Regions from separate parts of the Sporosarcina sp. P3 genome, predicted to be linked through region 2. Evidence: riboswitches for the same ligand, from Rfam matches in the RefSeq annotation. Region 2 holds a riboswitch; each other region holds the start of a gene.
The links. A riboswitch is a leader RNA that binds a small molecule or an ion and turns the genes downstream of it on or off. The one in region 2 is predicted to bind thiamine pyrophosphate.
Positions count from the first base shown of each region.

Region 1: linked by a shared signal. The riboswitch ahead of thiM (hydroxyethylthiazole kinase) and the one ahead of CSV61_RS07490 (ABC transporter ATP-binding protein) in region 2 are both predicted to bind thiamine pyrophosphate.
Region 3: linked by a shared signal. The riboswitch ahead of CSV61_RS10305 (thiamine phosphate synthase) and the one ahead of CSV61_RS07490 (ABC transporter ATP-binding protein) in region 2 are both predicted to bind thiamine pyrophosphate.
Region 4: linked by a shared signal. The riboswitch ahead of thiC (phosphomethylpyrimidine synthase ThiC) and the one ahead of CSV61_RS07490 (ABC transporter ATP-binding protein) in region 2 are both predicted to bind thiamine pyrophosphate.

Region 1 covers NZ_PDZE01000003.1:185,282-188,950, forward strand. The annotation lists gene adh (aldehyde dehydrogenase) at 1-84, opposite strand, end outside; gene CSV61_RS05245 (hypothetical protein) at 343-1,539, opposite strand; TPP riboswitch at 1,732-1,834, shown strand; gene thiM (hydroxyethylthiazole kinase) at 1,897-2,667, shown strand; gene thiD (bifunctional hydroxymethylpyrimidine kinase/phosphomethylpyrimidine kinase) at 2,687-3,502, shown strand; gene thiE (thiamine phosphate synthase) at 3,502-3,669, shown strand, end outside.
Region 2 covers NZ_PDZE01000004.1:297,938-301,606, reverse strand. The annotation lists gene CSV61_RS07495 (ABC transporter permease) at 1-739, opposite strand, end outside; gene CSV61_RS07490 (ABC transporter ATP-binding protein) at 736-1,506, opposite strand; TPP riboswitch at 1,591-1,688, opposite strand; gene CSV61_RS07485 (TetR/AcrR family transcriptional regulator) at 2,095-2,664, shown strand; gene CSV61_RS07480 (YhgE/Pip domain-containing protein) at 2,704-3,669, shown strand, end outside.
Region 3 covers NZ_PDZE01000007.1:67,704-71,372, reverse strand. The annotation lists gene CSV61_RS10320 (ThiF family adenylyltransferase) at 1-517, opposite strand, end outside; gene CSV61_RS10315 (thiazole synthase) at 514-1,287, opposite strand; gene thiS (sulfur carrier protein ThiS) at 1,284-1,490, opposite strand; gene CSV61_RS10305 (thiamine phosphate synthase) at 1,474-2,073, opposite strand; TPP riboswitch at 2,144-2,252, opposite strand; gene CSV61_RS10300 (Crp/Fnr family transcriptional regulator) at 2,310-2,999, opposite strand; gene CSV61_RS10295 (heavy metal translocating P-type ATPase) at 2,977-3,669, opposite strand, start outside.
Region 4 covers NZ_PDZE01000001.1:354,774-358,442, forward strand. The annotation lists gene CSV61_RS01760 (response regulator transcription factor) at 1-21, shown strand, start outside; gene CSV61_RS01765 (calcium/sodium antiporter) at 168-1,121, opposite strand; TPP riboswitch at 1,646-1,763, shown strand; gene thiC (phosphomethylpyrimidine synthase ThiC) at 1,882-3,654, shown strand.

The DNA.
Region 1 (3,669 bases), on a different contig from region 2:
GTTATCATAGCGCTTTTTGAACTGAACCTTTGAACCTTCTGTATTTGGGTTTGCATAAACCTGACTTTCTGAAGCTTGTACCATACTACGTCACACTCCCTGTTCTCTCATTTTTCTTCTATTCTAGTGCAATCGTTTTTGCACACAGAGATACTATACGAATCTCTAACTAGCTTTATGCAAATTGAATGCGCTTACATGTATTATCTTTTATTCTAGCGGAAGAATCTATTTCTTTCAACTAAATACTTTTAACAGTATTTAGTTGAAAGTATTTAGTTATTTATATAGCCGTACATAAAACTGAACAAAGCCTAAAGATAGCACTATTTTACACCTGCATTAATTACACGTCATATAACGCCAATAATTATCCCCAAGTACGCCTGTCAAATACGCTAATCCTTCACTTTCCGTACGATGTAGCGCGCGCCAGTCCTCATCATCAAGCGCTAGGTAGACTTCATGATGAGGCGCATCATTATGATAGCCAACTAGATCTAGGTTCCCTTGTTCATCCAAATGAGCTTTCATTTCGTAATGTATAGGCGGTGAGGCGGTCAGGGGATTGCCCACGTCGTGGTTGATCGCAAAATGAACTTCAGTCGAGTCCCCTTCCAACCTCTCGATTTCTATACCATCTACAGAAGCATGGTCATGACGCTTATACCGTTTCATATAATTCAATCCAATAGAAGGTCCGGTTGCTTTCGTAAATTGCAGTGCGTTGTCTTCTCCAACAAACTTTCCTTCTATATCCACACGGGTGCGGAAGCTTTCTCCTTCCGCATTGAAATCCCGATCATCCCCTGTAAAGTATGGGATTGGTGAGAAGAGATTCGGATTTTTTATGATATCTTCCTTTAAAAATGTTGTATAGCGGAACTTCCATCGCTTCACTTCTTTTTGTTTTTCCCTGTCGGCCACCGGTTTTAGTAATCGATCTCGTTGCTTAACCCGCACAGAAAAGGTATACACTTCTTCTGTTGGTTTATTATCAGGATTTGGAGGCATAATTCCTTCATACACTTTTGATACAATCGATTTACTAACATTCATTTTCTGATTGCTGTCAATCAACGGACGCGTTGCCGAAACACTGTATACCACTGGCTCCGAAGAACTTACCTCGCGATCAATAAAACGATTATCAGTAATTGTCTCGAGGTATTGACCGTTACGGTAAATATCGAACTTCTCCACATCTTTAATCCATTCCCATGAAAGGGCAATTTGCGATGAAGCGGCAATCGTTGTAATTACTAAGCGTTGTAAAGGATGTTCATCTTTCTGTACTTCTGTCAAGGCCGAAGTCTGGATCACGATTACATCTTGAACCCGTTCTTCCTCTACCCGTTCTACTGTATATTGGAAAGGATGTGACGGATCTAGCTCCCCGTCCGTAAAATTCGGAGCCGTCCCTTCATATACTTGCCGATCATTTTTATAGACACGGTAATAACCACCAATATCACTCCATGTAAACGATATATCATCCAATGAATGATCCATCTGTTGAATTTCGAATAATTTCTTCATTTGCGATCTGCTCCCTTTTATCTATTTCATCTGAAACAGTTATACGCCTTCAGATAATTATGTAACATTCAGCATATAGTTATACCTGTTCTTCTATGCGCAATCACTCATTTTCGAGTACTTCTATCTCGTTATACCAGTATTATTTTAACCTTTTTCATGTATATGATATAATGAGCTCGTCTGATACATAGCCACCACTAGGGGTGCCTTCTTTTTGGCTGAGATGCAAGTATGCAAACCCTTTGAACCTGATCTAGTACATTCTAGCGGAGGAAAGTGGGTAGTTTTCATACCCAATCGCCCATCCACGCATGGGCTTTTTGTATATATACCTTTAATAGGAGGAATAGAAACATGCAGCTTATTCAACAACTTCGTCAACAACAACCGCTCGTTCACTGCATTACAAATTTTGTAGTCGCAAATTTCCAGGCAAATGGTTTATTAGCACTAGGTGCTTCTCCTGTTATGGCGGATGCAGTAGAAGAAGCAGAAGATATCGCAAGAATTGCTGCCTGTAGTATTTTAAATATCGGTACGTTAAAGCAACAGACGGTGGATGCCATGATTCTCGCTGGAAACAGCGCTCGCGCAGCAGGGAAACCTGTCGTACTAGACCCAGTAGGTGCAGGAGCTACACCTTTTCGTAAAGCTAGCGCGTTGAAAGTGCTAGAGGAAGTCGATATTACACTGATCCGCTGTAATGAAGGAGAACTTGCTGCGATTGCAGATATCCCTTGGACCGCCAAAGGTGTCGATGCAGGTGAAGGTTCTGCAGACATCGAAGATATCGCGAAAAAGACTGCACGCAAATACAATTGTCTCGTCGCAGTATCAGGCGAAGTCGATATAGTCACGGACGGCCATTCCATGTTATCCATTACAGGCGGCCATCCCATGATGACTACCATTACGGGTACTGGGTGTTTACTCAGTTCTGTCACAGGTGCTTTTCTCGCCATAGGAATGGAAAACCCTTTGGAATCCGTAGCAGATGCACTCTCATTTTATAAACGGGCTGGTGAACAAACAGCAAAAATTTCCCGCGGGCCTGGAGACTTTGCTGTAAACTTCTTAAATACATTACATACATTGGATCGCGATTCAAAAACATTTTTGGCATAATAGACAGGAGGTTTTTCAATTGACAGTACAAGTGGCATTAACCATTGCTGGTTCGGATAGCGGAGGAGGTGCAGGAATTCAGGCTGACTTAAAGACGTTTCAGGAGCTAGGTGTATTCGGGACTTCTGCCATAACCGCAGTGACTGCTCAGAACACACACGGTGTTCACGGTGTGTATCCAATACAGACAGACGGAGTCATAGCACAAATACGTGCCGTGCTTGATGACTTTGATGTAAAAGCCTGTAAAACCGGCATGCTGTTTTCGGCAGAAATTATTACTGAAGTAGCTGCATTGTTAAAAGAATATCCGCCGATTCCTTTAGTCATTGACCCTGTCATGATTGCGAAAGGTGGACAATCTTTACTGCAACAACAAGCGATTCAAGCACTTAAAGAACATTTATTACCACTGGCTACAATTGTGACGCCAAATATACCTGAAGCGGAAGTACTGACTGGAATGGAAATACAGACAGACGAAGATATTCGGAAAGCCGCAACCGCATTTATCAACATGGGAGCGAAAGCTGTTGTCATGAAAGGCGGTCACCGCAATGACGTGCTAGATGCAAAGGATTATTACGCAGATGAGGAAGGTCAATCCTTCACAGTGACAACGCCTTGGATTCAAACCAAAGATACACATGGGACCGGATGCACATTTGCGGCAGCTTTGACGAGTTTCCTAGCAAAAGGCTGTTCCTTACCGGATGCAGTTGCCGAAGCGAAACAATTCATACAAGCTGCGATTGAACATGGCTTGAAAATCGGGTCAGGACACGGCCCAACAAATCACTGGGCATACGCTGAATTAAAAAAGGAGATGCATTAATGCGAAATATGGAAGTAAAAAAAGCATTAAGCCTTTATTTTATTATGGGCACACCGAACTCAGGAAATCAGGACCCATTGGCAATAGTAGAAGCGGCTCTTCAGGGTGGTGTCACATGTTTTCAGTTGCGTGAGAAAGGATTACATGCACTTGAAGGTGAAGCTTTA
Region 2 (3,669 bases):
TCCATTGTAAAAAGTGTTTTTCCAATACAACGATGAGTAGAAAGAAGATAATGCCAACCGCAGAAAGCAAGACGATCGGTGCGAATACAGCAGCACTGTCAAATTGCGTCATCATTCTTCTGCTAAAATATCCAAGTCCTGCCTGAGCCCCTAGCCATTCCCCAATGGCCGCACCGATCACGCTCAATGTGACCGCTACTTTGAGTCCAGAGAAGAAAGATGGCAAAGCGGAAGGGAGATCTAATTTATAGAAAATGTCTTTTGCGGATGCACCCATTGTTCGCATTAATTCCCGTAAGTTTTTATCTGATGAGCGTAAGCCGTCGAAAACACTAACGGTAATCGGGAAAAATGTGATGAGTACGGTGACTGCGACTTTACTCCAAATGCTGTAGCCGAACCATAAAACGAAAATCGGTGCGAGCGCAATGATGGGGATCGTTTGCGACGCGATTAGGATAGGGTAAAACGCCTGCTCGATAGGTTTCTTACTATACATCGCAATCGCCAGTGTGGATCCGATTAGGATTGAAATCGATAATCCAATGAAAATGGTTAAAGCTGTCGGAGGTAAGTGGTGGATAAATAGCTCCGTTTTCAGCTCCCATAATCGAATTAAAATCGCTGAAGGAGATGGGAAGAGAAAGCTTTTGTCGTAAAGACGAGCGCTAATTTCCCATACACCGAGTAAGATGGCAACGAAAAGTATAGACCAACTGTATGAAGTGATCTTCTTCATAGTCGCGCCCCCGAACGAAGCTCACTAATAAGTTGCTCTTTCAGTTTCAACAGTTCTGGCTGTGCCAAGTCCCGCATAGTGCGTGGTCGGCTAAGAGGCACGATGACTTCGCGAATCGTCTGTACCGGTTTGTCGGCGAGTACAAAAATGCGATCGGACAGAAATAAAGCTTCGTCGATATCATGCGTGATGAACACGATCGTTTTATCGAGCTTTTGCCATTGATCGATCAACCATTCTTGCATGGTTAGCCGTGTGATCGCATCGAGCGCGCTAAATGGCTCGTCCAGTAGTAAAATATTGGAGCCGGTCAAGATCGTTCGTAAAAATGAAACCCGTTGTCGCATCCCGCCTGATAAATTCCCAGGATAAGCGTTTTCTTCGCCTGCGAGTCCGAAGTCAGTGAGGAGTTGAATGATCTGATTGGCAGACGGTTTACCGCCTTGAAGTTCTAACGGTAGTCGGACGTTTTCAAGAATCGTTCGCCAAGGCATCAGCAAGTCTTGCTGCGGCATATAGCCGACTTTGCCTAATCGCTTCGTCGTCACTTCTCCGTTCAATGAAATCTCCCCATTGTCGGGATTCTCAAGACCGGTGACCAGTCGGAATAACGTGCTTTTTCCGTACCCGCTCGGTCCAATGATGCTGACGAATTCGCCTTCATTTACATGCCAGTCGACTTGATCAAAAATCGCAGTTGGTTTCGAAGCATTGGTTGCTTGATAATGAAAAGATACATTTGTGAACTCTAAAACTTTAGTAGTCATATGGTTACCACTTCTCATTTCTTCAAAAAGTATATACAAAAAAACCCCTTCTCTGTTCGAAGCGGTTGCATAGTTCGGCCTAAATCCGTCATATGTCCACTTCCCTCCGCTAGCATTATCTAGAGCAGGTTCAAGGGTTAAGGCGAACGCCTCTCTCAGCAAAAGCACCCCTAGTGTTGTTCCTTCTCTTATCGTTACATAGACTAGTAAAGTAGTCAATGTCAATTTAGTAAATATTCTAAGAGGCTGGGACATAACTATCTCACCCCGTTTCCCTGCACTCCGAGAGGCACGCTTTCCGAGGGGCGTGGCTTGAGCCAAGCGAACAACGTAGGGTTCGCTTTGCCGTATTTCTGTGTACTTTGCAGAAATTAAGGCACCTGTCCAGGGTCTCAGGACGCACGCTGATCCCTCAGGAGTCGGCCTTTCTCCGTTCGGGTACACTCTGTTACTCTAAAAAATATTTTCTGTTCAGTCCCAACCTTATTACGAATCAGCAATCCTGTTGCATTTAATGGATAACCTGTGTAATATAATGACTAACAGACCGAAATGGTATTTCGGTCACTTTTTGAAGGAAGTGTCATAATGGATCGCAGAGAAGAAATTATGTTGGCGGCTGAAAAATCATTTTCGATGTTCGGATATAAAGCAACTACGATGGATCAAGTAGCGAAGATTGCGAACGTGGGTAAGGGCACAATCTATACATTTTTCTCGAATAAAGAAGAGTTATTTCATTCGATTGTTTGGAAAATGGTTGAAGAAATGAAAGACCTCTCTGAGCGCACAGCTAAGGAAGGTGCGTCTTTTCAAGAGAATGCCCATGCGCGCATTATGCAACTGCTGAAATTTCGCGAAACACATCAGTTATTCATTAAATTGATTGAAGAGGAAAAAGAATTGCGTACACCTGCCGTGGGAGATGTGTTAACTACTATAGAGAAGGAAATAGTGAAATTCATTGCTGGGAAAATTGAGCGAGGCGTCGCAAAAGGTGAACTAAAGCCGTGTAACAGCGAGCTGATTGCGTATCTTTTATTCAAATCTTATGTAGCGCTAGTTAATGATTGGTCAAAAACGCATGATGAACAATTGACAGAAGAGCAAATCACGGACGTTTTGAACGATACGATCTTCTCCAGTTTGTTAGTGTGATGTGCGGATGATGGAATATAGAGTGAGGGTTTATGTGAAATGAATAAAATTTGGTTTATAGTCAGACGGGATCTTCGGAATATTTTCAAAAATAAAGCAGCAATCATTGTCATTGCGGCCATTGCGTTTCTTCCTTCCCTTTATGCTTGGATGAACATCCTCGCTTCGTGGGACCCATATTCCAATACGAAAGGCGTAGAAGTCGCGATCGTCAGTGAAGATGTAGGGGCGAAGATCGAAGACAAAGAATTCAATGTCGGAGATGAAGTGATTGTCTCGCTGACCACTAACGATGATCTCGGCTGGCAGTTCGTAACGAAAGATGAAGCGTTGACAGGCGTGAAGCACGGAGATTATTATGCTGCAATCATCATTCCGAAAGACTTCTCGGAGAATTTAAGCAGTGTCGTCACCGACGATATGAAGAAGCCAACATTGGATTATTATATCAATGAAAAAATCAATGCAATTTCCCCGAAAGTAGCGGGTAAAGGCGCTTCTGCGATAGTAGAAAATATCGATAAAACATTCGTCGAACAAGCGAATGAAGCGGTCATCAAAGTATTCAATAATCTAGGTGTAGAACTGGAAGACAATCGTGGGAATATCGAAAAGCTACGTGATTTAATTTATCAATTAGAATATGACATTCCAGATATTTATTCGAAACTACAGATGATCGATAAAGGTTTGGATTTTGCAGATACTTCTATTGATCGCGTAGATGTCGTGCTAGATGACGTCAATGTAGTGCATGCCAATGCAAAAAAGCTAAACGCACGGTTGATTAGTAAGTTACAGGAAAATGAAAAGACCGTAGATCACACATTGCGTGTCATTACGTCTAACTTGGAGAGTGCACAAACAGCATTCCGTAAAGTACCTGATTTGACAAGTGAGCTGTCAGGTAAAGGGGAAGACGTTGATCGTATTGTCGGTTCGCTACGTGATAAACAAGGCAAATTAGAAGATACGAATGCACGACTAGATGATATTTACGATTAT
Region 3 (3,669 bases), on a different contig from region 2:
CGAGCAGGCAATGCAGGCAGGGCGTTCCTTCTTTTACGCCAATAGGAAATGTCAGCCCGTAGCTTCCGACGCAAGCGCCCATGAAGAATGGAATGCCGAGTTGTAGGGCAGCGTCGTTTGCGAGTAATCGAGTTTCGATATTATCTGTGCCGTCGAGAATGAATGGATGGCCTTCGAATAGTTCGAGGACGTTTTCGGGCGTGACGTCCGCCACAATCCCACGAACTTTCACGTCGCTGTTGATTGCACGCAATCGACTTTCCGCTGCGATCGCTTTAGGTAATTGATCGATAACGTCTTGCTCCGTGTATAATTGTTGTCTATGCAGATTGGTCCACTCCAAAATATCGCGGTCGACAATCGTCAGTTCGCCGACACCCGCGCGCACTAGCATCTCCGCTCCGGCAGAACCGAGTGCACCAGCTCCTAAGACGAAAACTTTTGCCTCGCGAATACGCTGTTGACCAACTGGTCCGATGGGGGCAAACAGCTCTTGCCGAGAATATTTACTAATCAATTCGTCACAAGCCCTTCAGTTGGACTACTAGCTACGCCATAGTCACGCACTGGCATACGCCCAGCTTTATAACCGAGACGTCCCGCTTCGATCGCCAACTTCATTGCTTCCGCCATCATGATAGGATTGGCGGCTTCGGATACTGCCGTATTCAACAATACACCGTCTGCTCCGAGTTCCATCGCAAAAGCCGCGTCTTTTGGCGAGCCGACGCCAGCGTCAATGATGACGGGCACATTGGATTGCTCGATGATGAATGATAGATTCAGTGGGTTCAGAATGCCTCTGCCCGAACCGATTGGCGCAGCGCCTGGCATGATAGCGTGAACGCCTAATTCGCATAGTTTTCTCGCGAGCACCACATCGTCTGACGTATAAGGTAATACAATGAAGCCTTCTTCTAACAGCATTTCAGACGCACGTAATGTTTCCACGGGATCAGGGAGTAATGAACGGCTACACCCGATGATTTCAACTTTTACCATGTCGCATAGTCCGGATGCTTTGGCGAGACGTGCGATATGTACGGCTTCTTCTGCTGTATTCGCTCCTGCCGTATTCGGTAGCAATGTATAGCGCGTTAAATCTAGTTGCTCGAGGAAATTGGGTTGTGATTTTTCGAAAATATCCATGCGTCGTACCGCAAACGTCAGGATTTCTGCTTCCGACACCGCAACAGCTTGCTTTTGTATGTCAAATGAAGGGTATTTCCCTGTACCTAGTAATAACCGTGAAGAGAATTCTTTATCTGCAATTTTTAACATCTTCATCCGCCTCCTACAAAATGTATGATTTCAATTTGATCTCGGTCCATAATCGGTGCATCGTAGTACTCTTTCTGCAAAATCTCTTTGTTTTTCTCTACAATCAAAATACGATCACCAAGTCCTAAATGCTCAAGTAACTGCTGGATCGTCCCTACTTCCGGAACGACGGAATACGACTTACCGTTCAGGTCAATCACTTTCTCCACTAGATACCACTCCTTTTCTATAACCTTGTAAGACGTTTAGTGAACGCATAGGGGATAATACGGCCGCACCTGCTACGTTGTTTCGCTGTAAGTCGAGCAAGTGATGCGGCTGAATTCCGCCAATTGCATACACAGGAATCGGACTACGCTCTGCAATAGAAAACAATTCTTCCGTTCCGCGTGCTGGGAGTCCGGGCTTCGAATTCGTTTCGAAAACATGGCCGTATAAGAGCCAGTCCGCTCCTTCTTGCACAGCTTCTTTTGCTTCTGCCGATGAATGAATCGAGCAACCGAAAGTGAGCTTGGGAAATTTCCGTTGTGCATCCCGTAACGACATGCCATAACTAGTCAGTTGCACTTTTTTGATGTTCAACCTGCTCGCCAGGTGAGGTCTAGCGTGTAGAATGAGCCGGTCGAGTGAAAATCCACTGCTTGCAAGACGTGTGATCAAATCTTCCAACTGTTCATCTGTCTTGGACTTTTCCCGCAAAATAATGGCATCAAGATACGGTGCTGTTTGTTGCAAGTGTAGTGTTAGTTCCTCAACCGAAAGACGGTCGTCGGTCACGCCAAGTAATTTCATTCATTCACCTCCAATAGAAAAAACCACTTCCTGAATCGGAAAGTGGTAGAAATGTCGACAGAAATATTTACGGAACGACTCGCCACTTCCCTCCGCAGGTGCTAGCCTGTTCAGGTAATAAGGGTTTCAGAGCCACACTCTTTTCTCAGTCCTTGTAAAGGATTCCCCTAATGGTCAAAATATTTGGTTTTCAGAACTAGCGTATCATGTGCGCGGTGGAATGAAAAGGATTTCTTTTATAACAGTAACAAAGCATCCAAATCAAGAATTTCCACCGTTTTCATGCCGGATTGTCGAATCCAACCAGACTCTTCGAAGACAGTTAATTTTCGACTGATCGTTTCGGGTGTCGTTCCGAGGTGAGAGGCAAGGTCTTTGCGACTCATTGGTAATTCGACTTTCAATTGACGTTGTTCTTCTGATAAATCGGCCAGGTAAAGGGCGATCCGCGTTTCTGCAGATTCCATGCCGATTCGCGCTGCCCGTTGTTCTGTCCGGCCGAGGCGGGAGGAGAATTCCTCCAACATTTTCAATGAAATCGCGGGATGCTTTTGCAGCAGTTGTTGCATTTGGTCTCGTTGAATGACGCATAATTCTACGGGTTCGAGTGTTTCTGCATAGGCGTCATGAGGTTTGGCATCAAATAACGATAGCTCGCCCGTGAAATCTCCCGGTTCTAAAATTCGTACGATCTGCTCTTTTCCGTTTTCCGACAGACGGTATACTTTGATTCGTCCTTTATGCAAGATATACAGGCCTTCGGAGCGGTCGCCTTCGTTGTAAATAATTTTCCCCCGTGGATAGGGGGTGCTTCGTGCGAGTTCTACAATGCGCTTCATCTGATCTGTTTCCAAGTGATTGAACAGTGGAACAAGCGATACACACATACTATGATCGGTCGTGTTATTGTGGGGCTGCTGACTCATTCACTTTCACCTCGTTTACCTTTCGATTGGACGCTCTGTCACTAGTATAGCGTATTAATCGAATGGCGTTCAATATGACAAGGAGTACACTCGCTTCGTGGACGAGCATTCCGGATGCTAGGAAGACTTTGCCTAGCAGTACGCCAATTAACAGGAGGAATACTGTGCCAACTGCGAAAAATGTATTTTGTTTCATATTGTTAACCGTTGCTTTCGATAAGGCATACGCATGGGCGAATTGATCAAGTCGATCCGCCATCAAGACGATATCCGCTGTTTCCATGGAAATGTCGGTTCCGCCTTTACCCATCGCGAGCCCAATATCTGCAGTGGCAATGGCAGGCGCGTCATTGATTCCGTCACCCGCCATAGCGACTCGGTGTCCTTGCTTTTTCAATTTTTGTACAGCTGCTACTTTCTCTTCGGGTAACAACTCTGCATGGACATTGTCGAGACCAAGTTGTTCACCGACTAGGCGAGCTGTATGAACATTGTCGCCCGTTAGCATAATCATTTGTTTAATCCCATTTTGTCGTAGTTTGGCGAGAGCAGCTGCGGCTTCCGGACGGATTTGATCCGCAATGGAAATAATACCTGCGATTTCTCCACGAATGCTAATGAACACAGCCGTATTGCCTGCTTTTTCTCGTTTGGATGCATAGGCTTCGAT
Region 4 (3,669 bases), on a different contig from region 2:
ATCGGCTATAAGTGGAGATAATTACATAACACGCTTTAACGATAGAAAAGGCTACTTTCCACGAATGAATGGAGAGTAGCCTTTTCTTTATGGATCGGTTCGAGCAACTTCTTTTGCATTGTTATACATGAGATTGTCCTATAGCAGCAAATTCGAATGATTTTTTATTAATTACGCAAAATAACATACACTAAATATGCAACGTACGCTAGAACTAGCATGAGACCTTCACGCTTACCAATCCTGAAGCCAGTTCTAGCGAATACCAACAATATGAACGTCAATGCAATCATAATAATCACATCGATAAATACTTTATCGTTCACTGCAATGGGCGTAATGACAGAGGAAGCGCCGAGAACAAATAGGATGTTAAAAATATTGCTCCCGACAATGTTTCCTAAAGCGATTTCACTTTCCTTTTTCAAAGCAGCTGAAATCGACGTAACCAATTCGGGTAGAGAAGTACCGATTGCGATGATTGTCAGACCGACCAACGTTTCACTCATGCCAAGAGAATAAGCGATTTTCGTAGCATTATCGACAACTAAATCTCCTCCGAATATAATCGCAGCCAATCCGACTAGAGTAATGAGTATATTCTTCCCCCACTTCACGTTCCCTGTCGCTTGTGTAAGCGTGGCATTTTGACGGCTTCTGAGGCCAAGTTCAATCACATAATACATAAAGATCGAAAGGAATATTAAGAAAATCATTCCATCACTACGCGTGATTACATTGCTGCTGAAGCCTTGCAGTGCCATATCACTCATCAATACTAACATCACTATACTTGCTAATAATGTGAATGGAATCTCTTTACGGATCGTTTCGCTTTGTACCTTCAACGGGAACAAAAATGCCGCTATGCCGACAACCATAGTAATATTAAATATATTACTTCCCACTACGTTCCCGACAGAAACGTCCGCATTTCCGCCTAATGCGGCTATAATACTGACCGTTGCTTCGGGTGAGCTCGTTCCGAGTGCTACAATCGTGAGCCCGATTAAAATAGGTGGGATTTGCAGCAGCCTTGCGATATTGGAAGAACCATCTACAAAAAAGTCGGCTCCCTTGATCAATAATACAAATCCAATAATGAGTAAAACATAGATCATGTAGTTGTTACCTCCTCCATAGGAATAAAATGATTAATTAGCTGTATGTAAGTAGGTCATGTCTAGCATAAAATAATTGGTTCAAATCCTGCATACTTGATGCACTTCATGACAAGCACAATGATGAATATTACAATATGTATTTGACTCTACATCTCCATTGCAATCATCCTGTCCAGTCACTCATATTTTATACGATGTACACTCTTCACCAGGAATCCTCCCTTCTATTATTTTTTCATTTTGATTATCTCACGTCATCACTACTTATGCATCCTACAAGTCATGCACATGAATCTACTTCCCAACTCTACTTGCTCTTTTAAGTGGTAGTAAAAAGATTTTATTAAAATAGCCTGTGCATTGAACCAGTTCTACAAACCAGATCTTCCTGATCTTACATTTCTACTTCCTTAAATAACATGGGTATCATGTAAATAACGGTATCTATGGAATTTATAAGTATAAAAACTCTTTAAAAGTTAGATAAGATATGATAGACTATCCCTGTTCACACAATTAAATACTATAACTAGGGGTGTCCAACGTAATTGGACTGAGATGGAATGATAGTACACGCATTCCGGACTCTTTGGACCTGATCTGGCTCGTACCAGCGTAGGGAAGTTTTCATTTTATCAGCGACGCGTATTTTTGCGTTTTGAAGACCAGGTCCTATTTATGGAACTGGTCTTTTTTGTTGCCGATTCCCTTTCCTTGAACCGAGTCATGTCACCCCTCAAAAGGAGACGATGACAACATGCAAGAGAAGAAAGAAGAAATCCAGATCCATGAATGTTTTCCGGCCAGTAGAAAGGTTTACGTACAAGGAAGTCGTCCAGACATACTCGTACCGATGCGCGAAATTGAGCTATCACCGACTCTAACTGATCAAGGCGAAATAGCGAATGAACCTTTCCGTGTTTATGATACAAGCGGGAAATATACGGAAGCAGGTTATCAAGTAGATATTAAAAAAGGACTTCCAATGATCAAAAAGAACTGGATAGTGGAACGAAATGATGTAGAAGAATATGACGGCAGACAAGTGAAGCCACAGGATAATGGCTATCGTTCAATGGAACACATGCAAAAAGATGCAGAATTTCCATTGTTGAAACGAAAACCATTACGAGCAAAAAAAGGCATGAATGTTACGCAAATGCATTATGCGCGCAAAGGTATTATTACACCTGAAATGGAGTTTATTGCCATCCGTGAAAATGTGACGCCTGAACTTGTACGGGATGAAGTAGCGAGAGGACGGGCAATTATCCCGTCTAACATTAACCATCCAGAAGCGGAACCGATGATTATCGGAGGTAAATTCCATGTGAAAATTAATGCGAATATCGGAAATTCTGCTGTCTCCTCATCCATTGCTGAAGAGGTAGAAAAGATGACATGGGCTACACGTTGGGGCGCAGACAACATCATGGATTTATCAACCGGAAAGAACATTCACACAACACGTGAATGGATCATTCGCAACTCCCCTGTTCCAGTGGGTACGGTTCCATTATACCAAGCGTTGGAAAAAGTAAATGGCAAAGTCGAGGACCTCTCATGGGAAGTATTCCGCGACACATTGATCGAGCAGGCAGAGCAAGGTGTCAGCTACTTTACAATCCATGCGGGTGTTCTGCTCCGTTATATTCCCATGACCATTCATCGCGTGACTGGAATTGTCTCACGAGGTGGTTCTATTATGGCCCAGTGGTGTATGTTGCATCATAAAGAAAGCTTTCTGTACACACACTTTGAAGATATATGTGAAATTATGAAACAGTACGATATTGCCTTTTCATTAGGAGATGGATTACGTCCCGGCTCCATTGCTGATGCCAATGACGAGGCACAATTCGCTGAACTTGAAACACTTGGAGAACTTACAAGAATTGCTTGGACCCATGATGTGCAAGTCATGGTAGAAGGTCCAGGACATGTGCCTATGCATTTAATTAAGCAAAACGTTGATAAGCAAATGGAGATATGCCAAGAAGCACCTTTCTATACACTCGGTCCTTTGACGACAGATATTGCTCCTGCCTACGATCACATCACATCCGCTATTGGTGCGGCTATGATCGGTTGGTTCGGGACGGCCATGTTATGCTATGTAACGCCTAAAGAACATCTCGGTTTACCGAATAAAGATGATGTACGTGAAGGCGTCATAACGTATAAAATCGCAGCCCATGCAGCTGATTTAGCAAAAGGCCATCCGAATGCACAAAAACGCGATGACGCTTTATCAAAAGCCCGTTTCGAATTCCGTTGGAGAGATCAATTTAATTTAAGTTTGGATCCTGAACGCGCGATGGAATATCATGATGAAACGTTACCGGCTGAAGGAGCAAAAATCGCTCACTTCTGTTCGATGTGTGGACCCAAGTTTTGCAGTATGCGAATTTCACACGACATTAGAAAATATGCAGATGAAAACAGTTTAGAAGAGAAGTTAGCACTGGAAAAAGGCATGAAGGAGAAGGCTGAAGAATTTAAAAAATCCGGTGCTGAAATCTATCTATAATGAGGAGTGAATGGA